4 regions of the Ureibacillus thermophilus genome follow, and region 3 is predicted to be linked to each of the others. Evidence: predicted binding sites of a transcription regulator. Region 3 holds the regulator's gene; each other region holds the start of a gene.

Region 1 (3,207 bases), 390 kb from region 3:
TTCTTCGTCCGTTTTTGAATTGCATCCACCAAATCATCAATTTGTCCTTCAATTGGGCGCACATCCACTGTTGGATCAAGAAGTCCTGTTGGGCGGATAATTTGTTCAATCATTTCCGGACAATGTTCTTTCTCGTATGGACCCGGTGTAGCAGATACATAGATGGCTTGATGAATATGCTGTTCAAACTCTTCAAATTTCAATGGCCGGTTATCAAGTGCTGAAGGCAAGCGGAAACCATAGTCCACAAGCACTTGTTTTCGAGCTTGGTCGCCGTTATACATGCCCCGAATTTGCGGCAATGTAACGTGGCTTTCATCAATGACCATTAAAAAATCATCTGGGAAATAGTCAAGTAATGTATAAGGCGTTGCCCCTGGCTCACGCAATGTCAAATGGCGGGAATAGTTTTCGATGCCAGAGCAATAGCCCATTTCCCTCATCATTTCCAAGTCGTACTTTGTGCGCTGTTCCAACCGCTGCGCTTCCAAAAGCTTTCCTTCTGCCCGAAATTTTTCAAGCTGCTCTTCCAGTTCTTTCTCGATATTTTCAATGGCTTTTTTCATTTTGTCTTCTCTTGTAACGAAGTGGGAAGCTGGATAAATAGCCACATGATTTCGATCACCAATGATTTCTCCAGTCAATGCATCTACTTCCCGAATGCGGTCCACTTCATCACCGAAAAATTCAACGCGTATGCAATGTTCATCCCGGGAAGCAGGGAAAATTTCTACCACATCGCCGCGCACTCGGAACGTTCCCCGCTGGAAGTTCACATCATTTCTTTCATATTGGATGTCCACTAATCGGCGAAGCAACTGATTTCGCTCAATTTCCATACCTTTTCGGATAGACACCACCATTTCGCGGTATTCATCCGGATCCCCTAAACCATAAATGCAGGAAACAGATGCCACAATGATGACATCTCTTCTTTCAAACAAGGCGCTTGTGGCGGAGTGGCGCAATTTATCGATTTCGTCGTTGATGCTGGCATCCTTTTCGATGTATGTATCCGATTGCGGCACATACGCTTCCGGTTGATAATAATCGTAATAGCTTACAAAATATTCCACCGCATTATTTGGAAAAAACTGTTTAAATTCGCTGTATAATTGACCAGCAAGCGTCTTGTTATGAGCAATGACCAACGTCGGTTTATTTACTTCTTTAATGACGTTGGAAATGGTGAATGTTTTTCCTGTTCCTGTCGCTCCAAGCAATGTTTGATGCTTTTTGCCTTCTCGTATACCTTGAACAAGTTGTGCAATCGCTTTGGGCTGATCGCCGCTTGGTTTATACGGAGCATGCAATTCAAAAGTATCAGCCATATTCCTCGTCCTTTCCCAATATATCGTAAAAATATTTTAACATATCCAATAGTAAATATCATTCATTTTGCGAACGTATATTCTGAAACCAGACATGAAAATACCGCCTTTTTCCACAATAAAACCTGTGCAAAAGGCGGTTTTTCTCAATGGATATTGGTGCTCAGTTCAATGACTCCTGCAATTCATTTAATTCTTTCGCATATTTATAAAAAGCTTCTTCATTTCTTTCATCCAACGCCTGATCGATGAAATCCTTTAATTGTTCAATCCGGTAAATTCTTTGTAATCGGTTCAAGAATAAATCTACGTAAATTTCATTCAACAATTTTTCAGAATCGTTCACTGTTGGATTGGAACCTGCCGCACTAGAGAAGTTTGCGTAATAATTGTTTTTATCCATCGATATCACCCCGATTCCTTTTTTCTATTATAAAAAATCGGCGGTGAATTTTCAATATTTTTAGAAAAATAAAACTCTTGCAGTATAATTTTAGATTTTTTTACTTTATTTAGTTTTAAGAGAGCTGAAAATTTGATTTTGAACAAAAAAATGAGCTCAAAATCCTTTTTTCAGTTAATTCAATATTTTCTAAATTTTGTATTGATTTTCTATTTTATTCTTATTATTATGATATTAAGACTACTAAATTTCCAATTTTTAAGAAAGGGTGAAAATTATGGATGAATTAAAGAAATTCGATTGGTATTACATTACCCCAAACACATATGTCATAGAACCAATTGAGTGTGATGGAAAAGCTTACTCACGCGTCTATGACAAATTTGATACTTTCTGCATTAAAAGAAAGCCTCTAAAACTTTTGGATGAGACTTTAAAAAAATTAGGCTCTTCTTACAAAGCAGCAACAGATTTTTCAAAAATGTTTTTGGGAAAAGGGAAACACAAAGTTCCAATCGTCTTATCTTATGATCAGCCATATGTCTTTTTGCCAATCTTATCACCCTCTTCTTCCAAAAATATTTGGATTGCACAACATGCGATTATAAACATCCAAAAATGCGAAGACAGCACGATGATCATTTTAAAAAATGACGTTGAATTCAAATTGCCAATCCATTACACAGCTTTTTGCACACAATACGTATGCGCTACAATGCTTCTAAAATATGCTTTAAAGCAGCGTGAAGCCATTCATCGGGAATTAGGGTTTCTGAAAAACTGAATGGGCTTTCAACGCTCTTGTTAAATAACTATCCAACAATTCTTCAACACGATTTCGCAAACGGATGTTGGAATATCTTCTAACTTCAAAAATTTGCTGGTAATAAAAATGATATTCAGTAAATAATTCATCTCTTTCTCCTTGGACAACTTTCAAGGAATGTTTTCTTAAATAGGATTTCGTATTTTGCAAATCATTTTCAGCTAACTTTTTTGCCTCTTCAATTAAGTGGACATATGGCCGCTTTAGCTTAAATGGCCCTTTTTCAATAAGCTCATAGTCTTTTTCTAGAACAATGAGCAGCATTGGCAAATAAATGGCTGATTCTAAATACGGCACAGCTTCAATCGGAATGTGCGCCATAAAAATTCCTCCTAGTGAAATCTTTAGATAGGAACAAATGTTCTATTCTTATTATAAAACATCTTTTATAAAAAATGCAATGATGTGTTAAACAATTGCTAGGGCAGGAATGAAGTACATAAAAGAGGGTGTCAAATTTAATAAATGGCTGTTTGAGCAATTTTATCAATTTCTCAAACAGCCTTTTTCTATTGAAAGATTATGAGAATCGTTTGGTTCAATACGGTTTCAAATTGTGGATAAAAAGAAATTTCGGGCAGGGTGAAGTAACTTCTTTTAGTATGGATAAGTGTGGTTGCTTCTTTATTGAGTGGATTTAACTCCTT
Region 2 (3,207 bases), 660 kb from region 3:
CATACTCAAATCGGAGTTTTCTCACCAATTCTGAACCAATCTGTCCAAGCGCACCAGTGACAAGGATTCTTTTCATCTCGCCCCTCCTCTGATGAATTCAAACCTACTTCGCGAGCAATATAGAGTATGTTGTAAACTATTTATATGCCAGTGCTTTCTAGTAGGCTATTGGTTCGACTAGAGAAGGGGGGCATTTTCATTCCAAAATGGTAGCGCCATAGATGGATTCAAAAGGAAAAGAGCGGCCGTCTTCCAATATGCAAATGCGCCGTTTATTATCAAGGACGGCAATCTTTCCTGTCTCTTTAGAAGTGCGGTCCTTTTTCCAAATTTTTAATTCGACTTCATAGTGATTTTGATAGGCAATAAGAAGCTGCTCGTTCAAATCTTGCAGCGCCCATTCATCCAAAACCGGCTTTTCTTCGCGCTCATCTTTTTCTCTCCATTCCCGGAGCATTTTCACGTGTTCCGGGAGCATCATTGCATTCCATTTAATATTTCCACGGTCTCGAATCATCTTTCTCACCTCTATACAAAGCAGCACCTTTTTATTTTTTATGGCCGCCCAAAAGTTGCGCCCTCTCAAGCGCCGTTCCTGCCTCCGTATAAGAAACGGCTCGAAGCACAGCAGTCGGCCCCCATTTGGAGCGCAAAGCATCCATCGCGGCGCCGAGTTTTCTCCTTTTCCATTTTTGCTGGTCGAAAAAACTTAATTGCATCGAGCGTTCTGTTTCCAATTTCGAAAGGCTGATGGCAATTTGCCTTACCGGACGTTCTGCATAATGTTCATCAAACAGTTCCCTGCATACTTCATATATTTTCATCGTATCATTCGTCGGTTCATCCATCGTTCGGGCATGATGGAAACCTCCTCCAAAAGCATCTTTGCTGTAGCTTACACCGAGGGAAATGGTTCTCCCTGCTTGATAGGCTTCTCTTGCCCGGCGTGCCACATCTTCACACATTTCTAAAATGACGGCGAGGATTTCGCTGCGCGTGCGATAATCCCTCATCAGCACTTGCCCTTTGCCAAAGCTGATCTGCCCTTCTACAAGAGGTGCGCCAAGGGGAGATAAATCAATTCCCCACGCGTGGTAGTATAGTTGATTGCCTAAAATACCAAAGCGTTTTTCAAGCAGCCCTAAATCTGCATGGGCTAAATCCCCTACTTTAAAAATGCCCATGTGATTCAACGTACGTTCTGTGCGGCGGCCGATGCCCCACATTTCCGAAAGTGGTTCAACAGGCCACAATTTTTTCGGCACATCTTCGTAAGTCCACTTGGCAAAGTCTGTTTTCTTTGCTTCTAAATCAAGGGCGAGTTTTGCCATCAGCATATTGGGCCCTATCCCTACCGCACTTGGAATTTGAAATTGTCGGTAGATGCTGTCTTGAATGTACTTTGCCGTTCTTTCCGGCGGCCCCCAAAATTTTTCAGTGCCCGTCAAGTCCACGAAACTTTCATCCACACTGTAGACATGAATCGCTTCTTTCGGTACGAATTGGTTGATTAAATTGGTAATCTCCATGGACATCCGCACAAAAAACTCCATTTTCGGTTCAAACAGCCGAATATCGGGATGTTTCGGGATTTCATACAGGCGCGAACCCGTCTTGATGCCAAAACGTTTTTTCATCGGTGGCGAGGCGGCAAGCACGATGCTGCCCTTTTGCTCAAAGTTTCCTACAACGGCAATCGGCACTTTCATTGGATCTAAATTGTGAAGCATCGCCATGCAGCTGGCATAAAAGCAGCGCATATCAATGCACATAATCGAACGATACGGAAGAAGGCGATGCAATTTTTCGGGGCTAAAGTTCGTGTAATTCAGTTCCGTTACCCTCATATGAACCACCCCTGTTTACATTGTATGAAAGGAACATACGTTCTATTCTTTATTTTAGAATGAGATGATTGAAACGACAAGTGGGGGAATTTGGGAATTACGTGGTGGAAAATGCTCTATCCGACATAGGTTTCTAAAAATTAGAGAAAAATAAAATACACCTAAAGAACAAATTCCTTTAGATGTATTTTCAAGGTTTATATTCTTTTCCAGACTGAATGTAATAAGCAACAAATTCAAATGTCTCTTCCAATGTCCAAACATCCCAATTTTCTTTTCTCGCTCTTCGGTATCCCGGAATGTGATGATGATGTGGAGTAAATGCAACAATGAATTCTTTCCTTGTTTCTTCATCTTCATGAAGTTCATTTCCCCATGCCGATATATGTTTTAAATGTTTTCCTTTTTTCGGATAAATAATTTTCCATTCATAGGAATACTTCCAGACACAGCCTTCTTCATTATATCGCTCCATAGCATACAATCCTGTAATGCCATGAACACAGTGGAAATAAAACAGATAATAAATTGGATGTTCTTTTGTATTTCGGAAAAATTGAATCCCTTTCAGCAATTTTTGGATAAAACTCAAGAAGATGACCATACTTATTCATCATTTGATGAATGTCTGCCGATTTCAGCAGTTCATTTACATCTCTATGTGTTTTACTCACGGATTCCCTTCCCTTTGAGTTTTCCCTCTAACTCCCGTAGTTCATCTTCTAGAGCTTCCCATTCATAATATTCAGAGATGTCCATCTTCTCTTCATCCACTAGCTTCCACGCCTGTTCAAGAGTGTCCACACCGTACTTTAATTGCAAGTCTAGCAATTCATGTTTAGCCTCTTTAATACGGTCTTCCGGCGTTTGATTTCGCAATTTTTTCTCATGATAAATCCTTTGCATCAAAATACAATATTTCGAATCTTTCCATAACAGAACCGCGTGTTTCGGAATTTTTCGATGGGAACGTGTCTCCAAGTTCTCGAGTCCCTGTTTCATGTACTTATGAATTGTTACGGTAGATACGCTAAGCATATTTGCTGCCTCTTTCGGTGTCAGCAAATAATTTTCATTATAATAAATTTTCAAATTTTTACCACCAATTTTGTAATACCATTGCTCTAGTTCAATTATTAGTTTTCCAAATTCCTCATCATTTATAGGAAATTCCATCAATGATAGCCGATTAACCCACTGTTTTAACTCTTGATGATTTTCTTCAGACAACAAATATTCTTCATTCAATTGAAAATCATCTGGATCGAAAATAGTCTTATTAATACGCTCTTCAAACTTGTTGATGAACATGATAATCACAAAATTCAATACATTCAACGTTTCTTTTTCAATCTTTGCT
Region 3 (3,207 bases):
GACTTGAAGTGCAAGTAGGTTAGTCTTCAAGTCTCTCTTTATATTCTATATATCTACGATGTACCGTTGCTTTGCTTACATCATATCCCAACCCTCTTAAAGTGGAAGCAATTTCTTGGAATGTCAGCCCTTTATCCCGCAACTTGACAATTTCTTCAATGGGTACTTCGATTCGTTCCCGTCCTTCTCGTCTATGTTTATTTTTAAAATTTCGTTCAGGCCGATATCCGTTTTCCACAGCTCGGCGCATGCCCCGTTTAATTTTTGCATTATGAATTTTGCGCTGGTACTCTTCGACAATTGCTAAGATTTGTAACAGCATATCATCCATTTCATTTAATGTTAAAGGACCTGCATCATTGAGAGAATATACTTCAGTTTCATATTTTTTTAATAAATGCAACACCGCAACACGGGCATGTCCGCGTCCTAAACGGGTTTCATCTTGCACAAAGACGGCTGGAATTTTAAATTCTGAAATATAATCCAACATCTCGAGCAATCCTTCCCGCTCTACATCATAACCGCTGTGGCAATCTTCAAAAATATGGACTACTTGAAATCCTAAACTTTTGGCATAGCGGGAAAGCTCCTCTTTTTGCCGTTCTAAGGACGTTTCCTGCTCTGCTTTTTCTGTACTGACCCTTGTGTAAATCACTGCTTTATTATTTTTCATAATCATTTCTCGCTACCTTTATGGATTGAATTTCTTCTTCATTCACTGCAATATAAATCGCATTTTTCGGAATGGGTATGATTAATGTATCCCCCGCAATGATATGATTACCATTCAAATTGTTTTCTGCTGTTACTAAACGTATCCATTGCTCTTTCGTCATATCGCCCTTATAGCGATCGGCTAATGTCCAAAGGGTGTCCCCTTCTTGTATCGTAATTTGTTCGTAGGAAAAGTCTTCATCTGTAATAAAAATATAAGCAATTATTAATAGAGAAACAATAAATAAAATTTTTATATAATGCTTCCTTTGCAACAAGCCCATACAAGTATTCCCCTTCCCCGAATATTTGTTCCGAATATCTGTTCTTAATATAAGACGAACGTACGTTTTTTGTCAAGAGTTTTTTTCGAACTTGTGTTTGCATTCTAGCGAATTCATTGCTATACTATATGTAAAATATGTAAAACATTTCACTTCAGAGGTGACCACAATGGAAAAGCTGTCTAAAAGGCAAAAAGATATATTAGAATTTATTAAAAAGGAGGTTCGGGAAAAAGGGTATCCGCCATCCGTCCGCGAAATAGGTGAGGCAGTTGGGCTTGCCTCTAGCTCAACCGTACATGGTCACCTAACGCGCTTAGAACAAAAAGGCTATATTCGGAGAGACCCAACCAAACCGCGAGCAATTGAAATATTGGATGGCGAAGATGAACCTCAAAAACAACCTGTCGTGCATGTACCGTTGGTGGGTAAGGTCACTGCCGGCAATCCGATCACTGCCATTGAAAACATTGAAGAATATTTCCCATTGCCTGCTACATACGGAACGAGTGATGATCAGCTATTTATGTTGGAAGTAATGGGAGACTCTATGATTGAAGCGGGTATTTTAGATGGGGATTATGTCATTGTGAAACAAACGGCCACAGCGAACAATGGGGATATTGTGGTTGCAATGACTGATGAAAATGAAGCAACCGTGAAACGCTTTTATAAAGAAAAAGGCTATTTCCGCTTGCAGCCTGAAAATCCTTCTATGGATCCAATCATTGTAGATAATGTTACCATTTTAGGAATCGTAGTCGGTCTATATCGAAAATTGCCTTAACATAAAAAAACTCGCAATCTCTTTCTTGGAATGCGAGTTTTCTTCTTTATGCATTTTTGCAAGCCTCTATAAAGGCTTGAAATAAAGTTTTTGATTGTTCTATTCCTTCAATCGCAAACGCTTCTGGATGCCATTGTACACCAATGCAAAACGGTGAAGTTTTATGTTCAACAGCTTCGATAATACCATCGCTTGCTGTTCCAACAACTTCCAAGTCGTTCGCCACTTCATTGATGGCTTGGTGATGGAAGGAGTTTACCTGAATTTTCGCCGCTTTTAAGATTTGCTTCAATTTGCTGTTTTCCTGAAGGGTAACGAAATGGGACGCTTCATTGCGTTGGCAAGTTTGCGTATGTAATAATAGTTCACCTTTATATTCAGCATATATATCTTGGTAAATCGTTCCGCCCAACGCAACATTTAAAATTTGCAAACCGCGGCAAATGCCAAGGATTGGAATGTTGCGTTGAAGGGCCAATTTTGTCCATTGAATTTCCCGCTCATCCCGCTTAGTAATGACTCTTCCTAATTTAGGCTTAGGCTCCTCCCGAAAGAAAAATGGATGAATATCTCCACCACCGGTCAAAAGCAGACCATCAATAGCTTGGATGATTTTATCTCCGTCTTCCTCCTCAACATATGGAAGACATACTGGAATCCCACCAGCTTCTATGATTGCCTTGATATATGTTTCATTTATTTGATAAACCCCTTTTTCCCAATCCAATGTGACGCCAATCATTGGTTTCATAAACATCCCCCCTCGAATTTTTTATATTATAATAATTCAATATAAGATAGAACCGTTTTCTATGCCTTCATAAAAATGGAAAAATATTACAAAAAATAGCGTTTGTATACGAATAAAACCGTTATCTGCGCGAATGGCCAATCGATTCGCGCAAATGAACAATTTATCCCCACAAACGCCTTTTATAACTTAAGCGGCTACTCTTCAAAATAAATTCCAATACCAATCGATTATAGAATCTCCATAAAAATAAACTATGCAGCTGGCGATGGCGATGGATGGACCAAAGGGAACCGGTGTTTTTCGGCCTTGCTTTCGAACTTTTAATACGATGATGCCAATGATCATGCCGATGACGCTGGCTACAAACAATGTAAGCAATGTTTTCACCGTTCCCAGCACCAAACCAATCAAGAAAAACAACTTAATATCTCCGCCTCCCATGCCGCCTTTTGAAATCACTGCAATTACAAATAAAATGGCAAAGCCTACAACACCACCAAGCAGCGCATCCCACCATGGCTCAAGGGGGGAAGCAATGCGTCCGATAAGCAGGAATGGCAAAAAGAAAAGAAGCACTTTATCCGGAATTAACATATATTGAAGATCCGATACGACAATAATCAGCAGCAATGAAAAGAAGAATAACGCAACAAACAATTCAATGG
Region 4 (3,207 bases), 550 kb from region 3:
ATGAAGAACAAGTGCATGTGTTATATCAAGAAGTGCTGACTGCATATAACGATATGGTCGTTGCTCTTGGATATGATAATCATGTTGTTGATATCAAAAAATTTTAAATGCAAAGGGGGCATCTGAAAAGTCATTTCAAGACGCCCCCTTTGCGGCTGTCGCACATGCTTTCGCCGCAGATAAATTGCGGCTGTCGCTAGAGTTTTTGCCGCAGATAAATTGCGGACCAGGAGGCGCGTTTTGTGACCACCGCAGGAGCGAAGTTTTTAAGAGAATATTCCTATAAGAAGTAAGGCTGTTCAGAAAGTGTTCGACTTTCTGAACAGCCCCTTTATTTTTGATAGCTATATTTTAGTTCTTCAGTGTTTGGATCAATGGAAACATATAAATCATGCCCATTGAAAAACCATTCATCATCTTTTTCGATATAAAAATGAATGCCATCTATCACTGTTTCTACACCGATGTCATGAGGTTTTTCTCGGTTCAACCCAAGGGAAAAGGCTTCGTGAAATGGGGAAGAGCCGCCATATCGAGCAAAAAAACGAATATAGTCACCTGCTGTTGCATCCATTTCTGCCTTAAACCATGAGAGCGCTTCATCTGAAATGACGATTTTCATTTCCCCGTTCCATTCCTTTCAATAAAATTTAGAGCCACTTTACTTTAGGTTCTGTACCTTCTTTAATGCGTTGTATATTAGAACGATGTCTATAAATAATGAATGTTGCTAAAATTACAACCAGTATAAATAATGCATAATCGCCTGTTGCTATCCAATAAATAATACTATAAATAACAGCAATTACAGAAATAAGCATGGAAGATAAGCTGACGATTTTTGTGATTTTTAACAAAATTAAAAATCCAATGACAAGAAAAATGAAAAATGGCCAAGAATATCCGAGCAATACTCCGCCGGAAGTGGCAACGGCTTTTCCACCTCGGAAACCTGCAAAAATCGGAAACATATGTCCAACGGCTGCGATGGCACCCAAAATAAGCGGATGTACTGTCACATCACTGAAATAAGCAAAAGTCGGAAGAAGTGTGGCAATGGTACCTTTTAAGATATCCAAAATCGTTACCACAATTCCTGCTTTTTTTCCAAGCACCCTGAATGTATTGGTTGCCCCTAAATTTCCGCTGCCATGTTCGCGGATGTCTGTTTTATAAAAAAGTTTTCCAATCCATAAACCAGATGGAATCGAACCGATTAAATACGCACAAAGTATTGCAATCATATTAATCATATCATGATTCCTTTCAATTTGTACTTTATAGCGATAATCATTTTACACTTTTTCTCACATTTGAGAAAGAGTATTTTCTTCTTTTCATCTTCATCAAAAATTTTTGTAAAGAATTGTGATGGTAAAGAAGGAAATTGAATTGATCATCGGGAATGAAAGAAATGTTTTATTTATTATATATGGTGCAGTACGTAAAATAAATAACATTTCCTTCGATTCATTTTAGGAAATACGAAAAAATATTCCTTTTTTATTTGAAAGGATTTGTTAAAATGATAAAGATACGCTTTCGTACAAGATATTGACAGAAGTCCAACTTCTCAGTACGATTAGTGATACAGAACGGATGTTTGTATTTGGAGGGATTTTATTTGGCAATCAATCAAACTGAACTCAAATATGATGCGGATGCCATTCAAGTTTTAGAAGGATTGGAAGCTGTACGGAAACGTCCAGGAATGTATATTGGTTCCACTGACAGCCGGGGACTTCACCACTTAGTTTATGAAATTGTTGATAATGCAGTGGATGAAGCTCTCGCTGGATTTGGTTCACATATCATTGTAAAAATTCATCAAGATAATTCGGTAAGCGTTCGGGATTTTGGTCGTGGAATGCCAACAGGGATGCATAAATTAGGCAAACCGACTCCTGAAATTATTTTTACCGTACTTCATGCAGGAGGGAAATTTGGTCAAGGGGGCTATAAAACGAGCGGTGGACTCCATGGAGTAGGTTCTTCCGTTGTAAATGCCCTTTCAAAATTTCTAGAAGTTACGATTTATCGAGATGGAAAAATCCACCGACAACGTTTTGAAAATGGCGGGAAGCCTGTAACGACCCTTGAAATCATTGGTGATACAAAAGAAACAGGAACGCTCGTTCACTTCTTGCCGGATGATACGATTTTCTCCACAACAAAATTCAATTATGATACATTAGCTGAACGTTTGCAGGAATCGGCCTTTTTACTAAAAGGATTGAAAGTGGAGTTAATTGATGAACGGGAAGAAGGAAAGCACGAAATCTTTCATTATGAAAGTGGCATTCAAGCATTTGTAGAATATTTAAACGAAGAAAAAGATGTCATGCATCCTGTGAAGTATGTGGAAGGGATTCATGATGAAATAGAAGTGGAATTTGCTTTTCAATTTAATGATGGTTATGCTGAAACGATTTTATCCTTCGTCAACAATGTACGCACCCGTGATGGAGGAACCCATGAAACTGGCGCCAAAACGGCATTAACTCGAATTTTTAATGAATATGCCCGCAAAGTCGGGCTGTTAAAAGAAAAAGATAAAAATCTGGAAGGAACGGACATTCGAGAAGGTTTATCTGCTGTTATTTCCGTTCGCATTCCGGAAAATTTGCTGCAATTTGAAGGGCAGACAAAAAGTAAACTCGGAACACCGGAAGCTCGTACAGCGGTGGAAGCGGTTTTATCAGAAAAATTGCTCTATATTTTAGAAGAAAATGCAGAATTATCCGCAACCCTAGTACGGAAAGCGATACGTGCTCAGCAAGCGCGGGAAGCGGCGAGAAAAGCTAGAGAAGAAGCGCGCAGCGGCAAAAAGGGCAAAAAAGAAAAAACAATTCTTTCGGGTAAATTAACCCCTGCCCAATCCCGCAATCCGAAAAAGAATGAATTATTCCTTGTCGAAGGGGATTCAGCTGGAGGATCAGCAAAACAAGGGCGAGACCGCACATTCCAAGCCATCTTACCGCTTCGTGGAAAAGTGATCAACACTGAAAAAGCAAAACTTACAGATATTATGAAAAATGAAGAGATTGCGACGATTATTCATACAATCGGCGCCGGCGTTGGCCCTGACTTTAATTTAGAAGATGCCGCCTACGATAAAATTATTATTATGACCGATGCAGATACAGACGGTGCCCATATCCAAGTTTTGCTACTCACATTTTTCTATCGCTATATGCGGCCATTAAT

The links. Region 3 encodes LexA, which represses DNA repair genes until DNA is damaged. Its sites were predicted from a motif close to CGAACATATGTTCG; they were not measured.
Region 1: the regulator LexA is predicted to act here: its motif matches at 1,402-1,415, upstream of uvrB (excinuclease ABC subunit UvrB).
Region 2: the regulator LexA is predicted to act here: its motif matches at 1,878-1,891, upstream of DKZ56_RS04360 (Y-family DNA polymerase).
Region 4: the regulator LexA is predicted to act here: its motif matches at 1,593-1,606, upstream of parE (DNA topoisomerase IV subunit B).

What each region holds. Positions count from the first base shown of each region.
Region 1 is NZ_CP036528.1:1,150,778-1,153,984, reverse strand. Features, by position in the region: gene uvrB (excinuclease ABC subunit UvrB) at 1-1,331, opposite strand, end outside; gene DKZ56_RS05680 (IDEAL domain-containing protein) at 1,495-1,734, opposite strand; gene DKZ56_RS05675 (competence protein ComK) at 2,012-2,518, shown strand; gene DKZ56_RS05670 (YhjD family protein) at 2,498-2,881, opposite strand.
Region 2 is NZ_CP036528.1:883,077-886,283, reverse strand. Features, by position in the region: gene DKZ56_RS04370 (NAD-dependent epimerase/dehydratase family protein) at 1-76, opposite strand, end outside; gene DKZ56_RS04365 (YolD-like family protein) at 197-517, opposite strand; gene DKZ56_RS04360 (Y-family DNA polymerase) at 549-1,847, opposite strand; gene DKZ56_RS04355 (hypothetical protein) at 2,038-2,451, opposite strand; gene DKZ56_RS04350 (MerR family transcriptional regulator) at 2,514-3,207, opposite strand, start outside.
Region 3 is NZ_CP036528.1:1,538,393-1,541,599, reverse strand. Features, by position in the region: gene DKZ56_RS07625 (YneB family resolvase-like protein) at 20-676, opposite strand; gene yneA (cell division suppressor protein YneA) at 666-1,001, opposite strand; gene lexA (transcriptional repressor LexA) at 1,171-1,788, shown strand; gene DKZ56_RS07610 (gamma-glutamyl-gamma-aminobutyrate hydrolase family protein) at 1,835-2,539, opposite strand; gene DKZ56_RS07605 (prepilin peptidase) at 2,744-3,207, opposite strand, start outside.
Region 4 is NZ_CP036528.1:2,085,133-2,088,339, forward strand. Features, by position in the region: gene DKZ56_RS10320 (hypothetical protein) at 1-107, shown strand, start outside; gene DKZ56_RS10325 (HesB/YadR/YfhF family protein) at 332-622, opposite strand; gene plsY (glycerol-3-phosphate 1-O-acyltransferase PlsY) at 651-1,253, opposite strand; gene parE (DNA topoisomerase IV subunit B) at 1,625-3,207, shown strand, end outside.